Regions from separate parts of the Variovorax sp. FG153 genome, predicted to be linked through region 2. Evidence: predicted binding sites of a transcription regulator. Region 2 holds the regulator's gene; the other holds the start of a gene.
What was found. The regulator sigma-54, encoded in region 2, starts transcription at its own class of promoters, with help from an activator protein. The targets are predictions, from matches to a motif close to TGGCANGNAANCTGCTTT.
Positions count from the first base shown of each region.

Region 1: the regulator sigma-54 is predicted to act here: its motif matches at 2,083-2,100, upstream of nirB (nitrite reductase large subunit NirB).

Region 1 covers NZ_JBMDKG010000004.1:190,760-193,943, reverse strand. Annotated here, with positions in the region: gene nirB (nitrite reductase large subunit NirB) at 1-1,873, opposite strand, end outside; gene ACODT0_RS07525 (YbaK/EbsC family protein) at 2,267-2,767, shown strand; gene ACODT0_RS07520 (DUF1289 domain-containing protein) at 2,764-3,027, shown strand; gene ACODT0_RS07515 (2-hydroxychromene-2-carboxylate isomerase) at 3,024-3,184, shown strand, end outside.
Region 2 covers NZ_JBMDKG010000018.1:49,872-53,055, forward strand. Annotated here, with positions in the region: gene lptA (lipopolysaccharide transport periplasmic protein LptA) at 1-349, shown strand, start outside; gene lptB (LPS export ABC transporter ATP-binding protein) at 346-1,140, shown strand; gene ACODT0_RS20160 (RNA polymerase factor sigma-54) at 1,171-2,760, shown strand; gene ACODT0_RS20165 (phospholipase D family protein) at 2,771-3,184, shown strand, end outside.

The DNA of each region.
Region 1 (3,184 bases), on a different contig from region 2:
GGCCCGACTCGAAGCCGGCCGCGATCAGTTCCTCCCAGATCGCGGGCAACTGCTCGACGCGCGCGCCGAACATGTCCACGCGCGCGCCGCCGGTGATCTTGGTGTAGAGGCCGTACTTCTTCGCCACCTGGCCGACCGCGATCAGCCCGTCGGGCGTGACCTCGCCGCCCGGCATGCGCGGCACCACCGAATAGGTGCCGTCCTTCTGGATGTTGCCGAGGAAGTAGTCGTTGCTGTCCTGCAGCGCGGCCAGGTCCTTCTTGAGCACGAACTCGTTCCAGCACGAGGCGAAGATGCTCGCGGCCACGGGCTTGCAGATGTCGCAGCCCAGGCCCTTGCCGTGCCTGGCGAGCAGGTCGGCGAAGCTGCGGATCTCGCCCACGCGGATCAGGTGGTAGAGCTCCTGGCGCGAATAGGGGAAGTGCTCGCAGAGGTGGTTGTCGACGGCCATGCCGCGCCTGGCCATCTCCATCTTCATGACCTGCGTGACCAGCGGCACGCAGCCGCCGCAGGTGGCGCCGGCCTTGGTGCAGGCCTTCATCGCGGCCGGGGTGCAGGCGCCCTGGCCCACGGCCTCGCAGATCCGGCCCTTGCTGACGTCGTTGCACGAGCAGATCTGTGCGCTGTCGGGCAGGGCCTCGACGCCCAGGCCCGGCTTGGCCTTGCCGTCGCTCGAGGGCAGGATCAGGAATTCGGGGTCCTCGGGCAGCGCGATGCCGTTGAGCGCCATCTGCAGCAGGGTGCCGTATTCGGCGGCATCGCCCACCAGCACCGCGCCGAGCAGCAGCTTGCCGTCCTCGCTGACGACGATCTTCTTGTAGACCTTCTTGCGCTCGTCGATGAACTGGTAGGCGCGCGACTTCGGCGTCCTGCCGTGCGCATCGCCGATGCTCGCCACGTCCACGCCCATCAGCTTGAGCTTGGTGCTCATGTCGGCGCCGGTGAAGGCGGCTTCCTGCTCGCCCGCGATGTGGCGCGCCGCCACGCGCGCCATGTCGTAGCCGGGCGCGACCAGGCCGAAGGTCTGCTCGTTCCACGAGGCGCATTCGCCGATCGCGTAGACGTTGCGGTCGCTGGTGCGGCAGTGGTCGTCGACCGCCACGCCGCCGCGCGGACCCACGGCCAGCAGGCACTGGCGCGCGAGCTCGTCGCGCGGGCGGATGCCGGCCGAGAACACGATCATGTCGGTCTCGAGGTAGCTGCCGTCGGCGAACACCATGCGGTGGCGCGCGGCGGCGCCGTCGACGATCTCCACCGTGTTGCGGCCGGTGTGCACGTGCAGGCCCAGCGCCTCGATGCTCTCGCGCAGCGCGCGGCCGCCGCCTTCGTCGACCTGCACCGCCATCAGCCGCGGCGCGAACTCCACCACGTGGGTCTCGAGGCCCATGTCGCGCAGTGCCTTCGCGCATTCGAGGCCGAGCAGGCCGCCGCCCACCACCACGCCGCTGCGCGAGCGCGCGCCGCATTCCTTCATCGCCTCGAGGTCCTCGATGGTGCGGTAGACGAAGCAGTTGGGCCGGTCGCGCCCGGGTACCGCGGGCACGAAGGGGAAGGAGCCGGTGGCCAGCACCAGCTTGTCGTAGCCCACGACCTCGCCGTCGGCCGTGGTGACGGTGTTGTTGCGGCGCTCGACCGTCACCGCGCGCGCGGCCAGGCGCAGCGTGAAGCCGCTGCGCTCGAAGAAGCCGGGCTCGACCAGCGAGAGGTCTTCGGCCGTCTTGCCCGCGAAGAATTCGGACAGGTGCACCCGGTCGTAGGCCGGCCGGGGCTCCTCGCACAGGACGGTGACTTCCGCGCCGGGAATGCCGAGCGCATGGAGCTGCTCGAGGAACTTGTGGCCGACCATGCCGTGGCCGATGACTGCGATTTTCATGCTGAGGTCCTGCGGGGGCAGCCGGTCCTCGAGGGCGGGCCACCAAGGCTGTCGGGCGACAGCGGCAGGAGGCCTCCGCGACGGAACGGATGCGAGTAATCGGATGGACAAACGAATCCGGCGGCTCATCGCCATCGGCTCGTTCGAACCCCGCCGTCGTTAGCGGAGGCACTGCGGACCCACCCAGGCCGGGAGGTCCGCGACGAGGTTCAGCAATATCCATGCCGCCCCAAAAGACCGGCCGCGGCCCGCGCGTGCACCGGAATCGCACCCGAATCGGCGCGGCGGCGGTGCCGCGTTCTCCGCATTGGTGCGGTGCCGCAGGCTTTTTCGTATGCTCGGGAGCCTGCAACGCGGGGCACGCGCCCCCACGAACCTCCGAAGACCCAAGCCATGTGCGGCTCCGAACTCCATTCCCTTCCCGACGGTGTCCAGCGCGTTGCGCGCGTGCTCCAGGACGCCGGCCATCCGCATGCGCCGCGCATGCTCGACGACGCCTGCCGCACCGCGCAGCAGGCGGCCGACGCGCTCGGCATCGCGGTCGGCCAGATCGCCAAGAGCATCATCTTCCGGCGCAAGAGCGACGAGGTCGCGGTGCTGGTCATCACCTCGGGCGACCGGCGCGTCGACGAGAAGAAGGTCGATGCGATCGTCGGCAAGACCGGCCGCGCCGACGCCGACTTCGTGAAGGCGCGCACCGGCTTCACCATCGGCGGCGTGTCGCCCGTGGGCCATGTGACCAAGCCGGTGGTGCTGATCGACCGCGAGCTGTTCCGCTTCGAGGAGATCTGGGCCGCCGCGGGCCATCCGCACGCGGTGTTCCAGCTGCGCCCGCACGACCTCGAGACGCTCACGGGCGCACCGGTGGCCGACGTGGTGGTGGCCGCGGCGTGAACGTCGCCGAAGCGCAGGCCCTGGCCGACCGCGCCGCCGACCTGCGCGAGCGGGCCGAGCCGGTGCCCTCGCCCTGCAGCTCGGTGTGCCGCATGGACCGGCTCAGCGGCTTCTGCGAGGGCTGCCTGCGCACCATCCCCGAGATCGCGGGCTGGAGCCGCATGGAGGACGACGAGCGGCGGCAGGTCTGGCGCGCGATAGAGTGGCGGGCCCGGGCCGGCATCTGGCGGGCGCCGGCCATCGGAGACATCGACGCATGAAGCACATCGACTTCTACCTGGACTTCATCTCGCCCTATGCCTACCTCGCGTTCGAGCAGCTGCCGCAGGCGCTCGAGGGCCTGAGCTGCAGCGTGGACTACCGGCCGGTGCTGCTGGGCGCGGTGCTCAAGGCGCACGGCCAGCTCGGGCCGGCCGA
Region 2 (3,184 bases):
GTACGACAGCCGCGCCGACAACGTCAAGTTCATCCGCCGCGCCGTCATGCGCCGCCTGGTCGGCGCCACGCCCAACGACGAGAGCAGCGGCGCGCTGATCGTCTACGACCAGAGCAACGACACCTACACCGTCAACGGCTCGACCGTGCCGCCGAACGCCGGCGTGTCGGCACCGGGCGGCGGCGGCCGCGTCAAGGCCATCCTCACGCCGAAGTCGGCCGCGCCCGCGGCACCGGGCGCCTCGGCCCCGGCCACGCGCCGTCCCGCGGCCCCGGCGGCCACGCCGGCCCCGGGCGCCGGCCTGCGCCCGAGCACCACGCTCAGCGGCGAAGCGGAAGAGCGCAAGTGATCGAAGCCGCCGGAACCCAGGAAGCCAACGGCGTGCCGGGCAGCCGCCTCGTCGCGCGCGGCCTGCAGAAGAGCTATGGCAGCCGCAAGGTGGTCAAGGACGTCTCGCTCGACGTGCAGAAGGGCGAAGTCGTCGGACTGCTCGGCCCCAACGGCGCCGGCAAGACCACCTCGTTCTACATGATCGTCGGGCTGGTGCGCGCCGACGCGGGCGAGATCTCCATCGACGGCGAGCCGATCGCCCACATGCCGATCCACCGCCGCGCGCGCATGGGCCTGAGCTACCTGCCGCAGGAAGCCTCGATCTTCCGCAAGCTCACGGTCGAGGAGAACGTGCGCGCGGTGCTCGAGCTGCAGCGCGAACCCGACGCCAACGGCCGGCCGCAGGCGCTGTCGAAGCAGCGCATGGAAGAGCGCCTGTCGGAACTGCTGGCCGACCTGCGCGTCGACCACCTGCGCGATTCGCCCGCGCTCGCGCTGTCGGGCGGCGAACGCCGCCGCGTCGAGATCGCGCGCGCGCTGGCCACCCAGCCGCGCTTCATCCTGCTCGACGAGCCCTTCGCCGGCATCGACCCGATCGCGGTGATCGAGATCCAGCGCATCATCAGCTTCCTGAAGGAACGCGGGATCGGCGTGCTCATCACCGACCACAACGTGCGCGAGACGCTGGGCATCTGCGATCACGCCTTCATCATCAGCGACGGCCATGTGCTGGCACAGGGCACGCCCTCGGAGATCGTCGACAACGCCGAAGTGCGCCGGGTCTACCTGGGCGAGCACTTCCGCATGTGATGACCCTCGCGCCAGCCATTTCCTGAGGGCATGAAACAAGGCTTGTCGCTGCGCGTTTCGCAGCATCTCGCGCTGACGCCTCAGCTGCAGCAGTCGATCCGGCTGCTGCAGCTCTCCACGCTCGAGCTGAGCCAGGAGGTCGAGCAGATGCTCGACGAGAACCCCTTCCTCGAGCGCACCGCCGAGGAAGCCGCGCGCGAGGAATTCGGCCTCGACGCTGCCGACACGCCCGCGCCGCGCGAGGACACCGAGCGCGAGGCCGAGAGCGACTACGCGGGCGCCGCGCCGTCGACCTCGACCACGTCCACCGAGACCGCCTCGTCGTCCGAGGCCGAGCCGGCCCTCGACTCGCCCGAGCGCGAGCCCGACTGGGAAGGCGACGGCACCGTCGACATGGCGCCCGACGACAGCGAGTGGGGCAGCGACGCGCCTGCGCGCAACAACAGCAGCACCGGCGACGACGAGCGCGCCGATGCCACCGAGCTCGCGCGCAGCCAGGAATCGCTGCAGTCCTTCCTGCACCGCCAGGCGCTGAGCCTGCGGCTCAACGAGAACGACAGCGCCGCGCTGCGCTTTTTGATCGAGTCGCTCAACGACGACGGCTACCTCGAGGATTCGCTGCCGGCGCTGGCCTCGGGCCTCGCGGGCGACGACAACGACCAGTTCGACGAGCTGGTGCACCACTTCCAGGTCGCGCTCGGCCTGCTGCAGAGCCTGGAGCCCGCGGGCGTGGGCGCGCGCGATCTCGGCGAATGCCTCGCGATCCAGCTGCGCGCGCTGGCCGACGAAGACGAGACAGAGGAAGAGGAGCTGGTGCGCAAGACCGCGCTCGCCATCTGCAAGCAGCCGATGGAGCTGCTCGCGCGGCGCGACTTCAAGCGCCTGGCCACGCTCACGCGCACCAACGAGGAACTGGTGCGCTCGGCGCTGCAGGTCATCGCGCGCCTGGAGCCCAAGCCGGGCCGCCGCTTCGTCGACGTCGAGCGCAACATCGTCATTCCCGACGTGATCGTCACCAAGACCGGCCGCGGCACCAACGTGAAGTTCCGCGTCATGCTCAACCCCGAGGTGATGCCGCGGCTGCGCGTGCACGACATCTATGCCGGCGCGCTCAAGTCGCACAAGGGCGAGGGCAGCCAGGCGCTGTCGCAGCGGCTGCAGGAGGCGCGCTGGTTCATCAAGAACATCCAGCAGCGCTTCGACACCATCCTGCGCGTGAGCAACGCCATCGTCGAGCGGCAGAAGAGTTACTTCGTGCACGGCGAGCTCGCGATGCGCCCGCTGGTGCTGCGCGAGATCGCCGACGAGCTCGGGCTGCACGAATCCACCATCTCGCGCGTGACCACCGCCAAGTACATGGCCACGCCCTTCGGCACGGTCGAGCTCAAGTACTTCTTCGGCTCGGCGCTGGGCACCGAGACCGGCGGCAATGCCTCGAGCACCGCGGTGCGCGCGCTGATCAAGCAGTTCGTCGGTTCGGAGAGCGTGAAGAAGCCGCTGTCGGACAGCCAGATCTCCGAGATGCTCAAGGAGCAGGGCATCGAGTGCGCGCGCCGCACCGTCGCCAAGTACCGCGAGGCGCTGCGCATCGCGCCCGCCAACCTGCGCAAGGCCCTGTAGAAAGCCGCCGATGGCCCGACGCCTGCTGTCGCGCCGTGGGCTCCGGGTGTTCGCCCTCGCGGCCACGCTGCTGGCCGCCGGCTGCGCCTCGCTGCCCGACGAGGCACCGCGCACTCCCACCAAGGCCATCGCCGTGTCGAAGGACACCGCGCTCGGGCGCATCGCGCTGGCCGCGCAGCCCGACCCCGACCTCAGCGGCTTTCGCCTCATGCCGGGCGGCGACTTCGCCTTCGACACCCGCATCCAGCTCGCGCGCCGGGCCCAGCGCACGCTCGACGTCCAGTACTACCAGATCGAGAACGACGAGACCGGCCGCTACCTGCTGCGCACCCTGCGCGACGCCGCGCAGCGCGGCGTGCGGGTGCGCGTGCTGATGGACGACCTCTACACCGCGGGCGAGGACGAGCTGCTGCGCGGCTTCGCG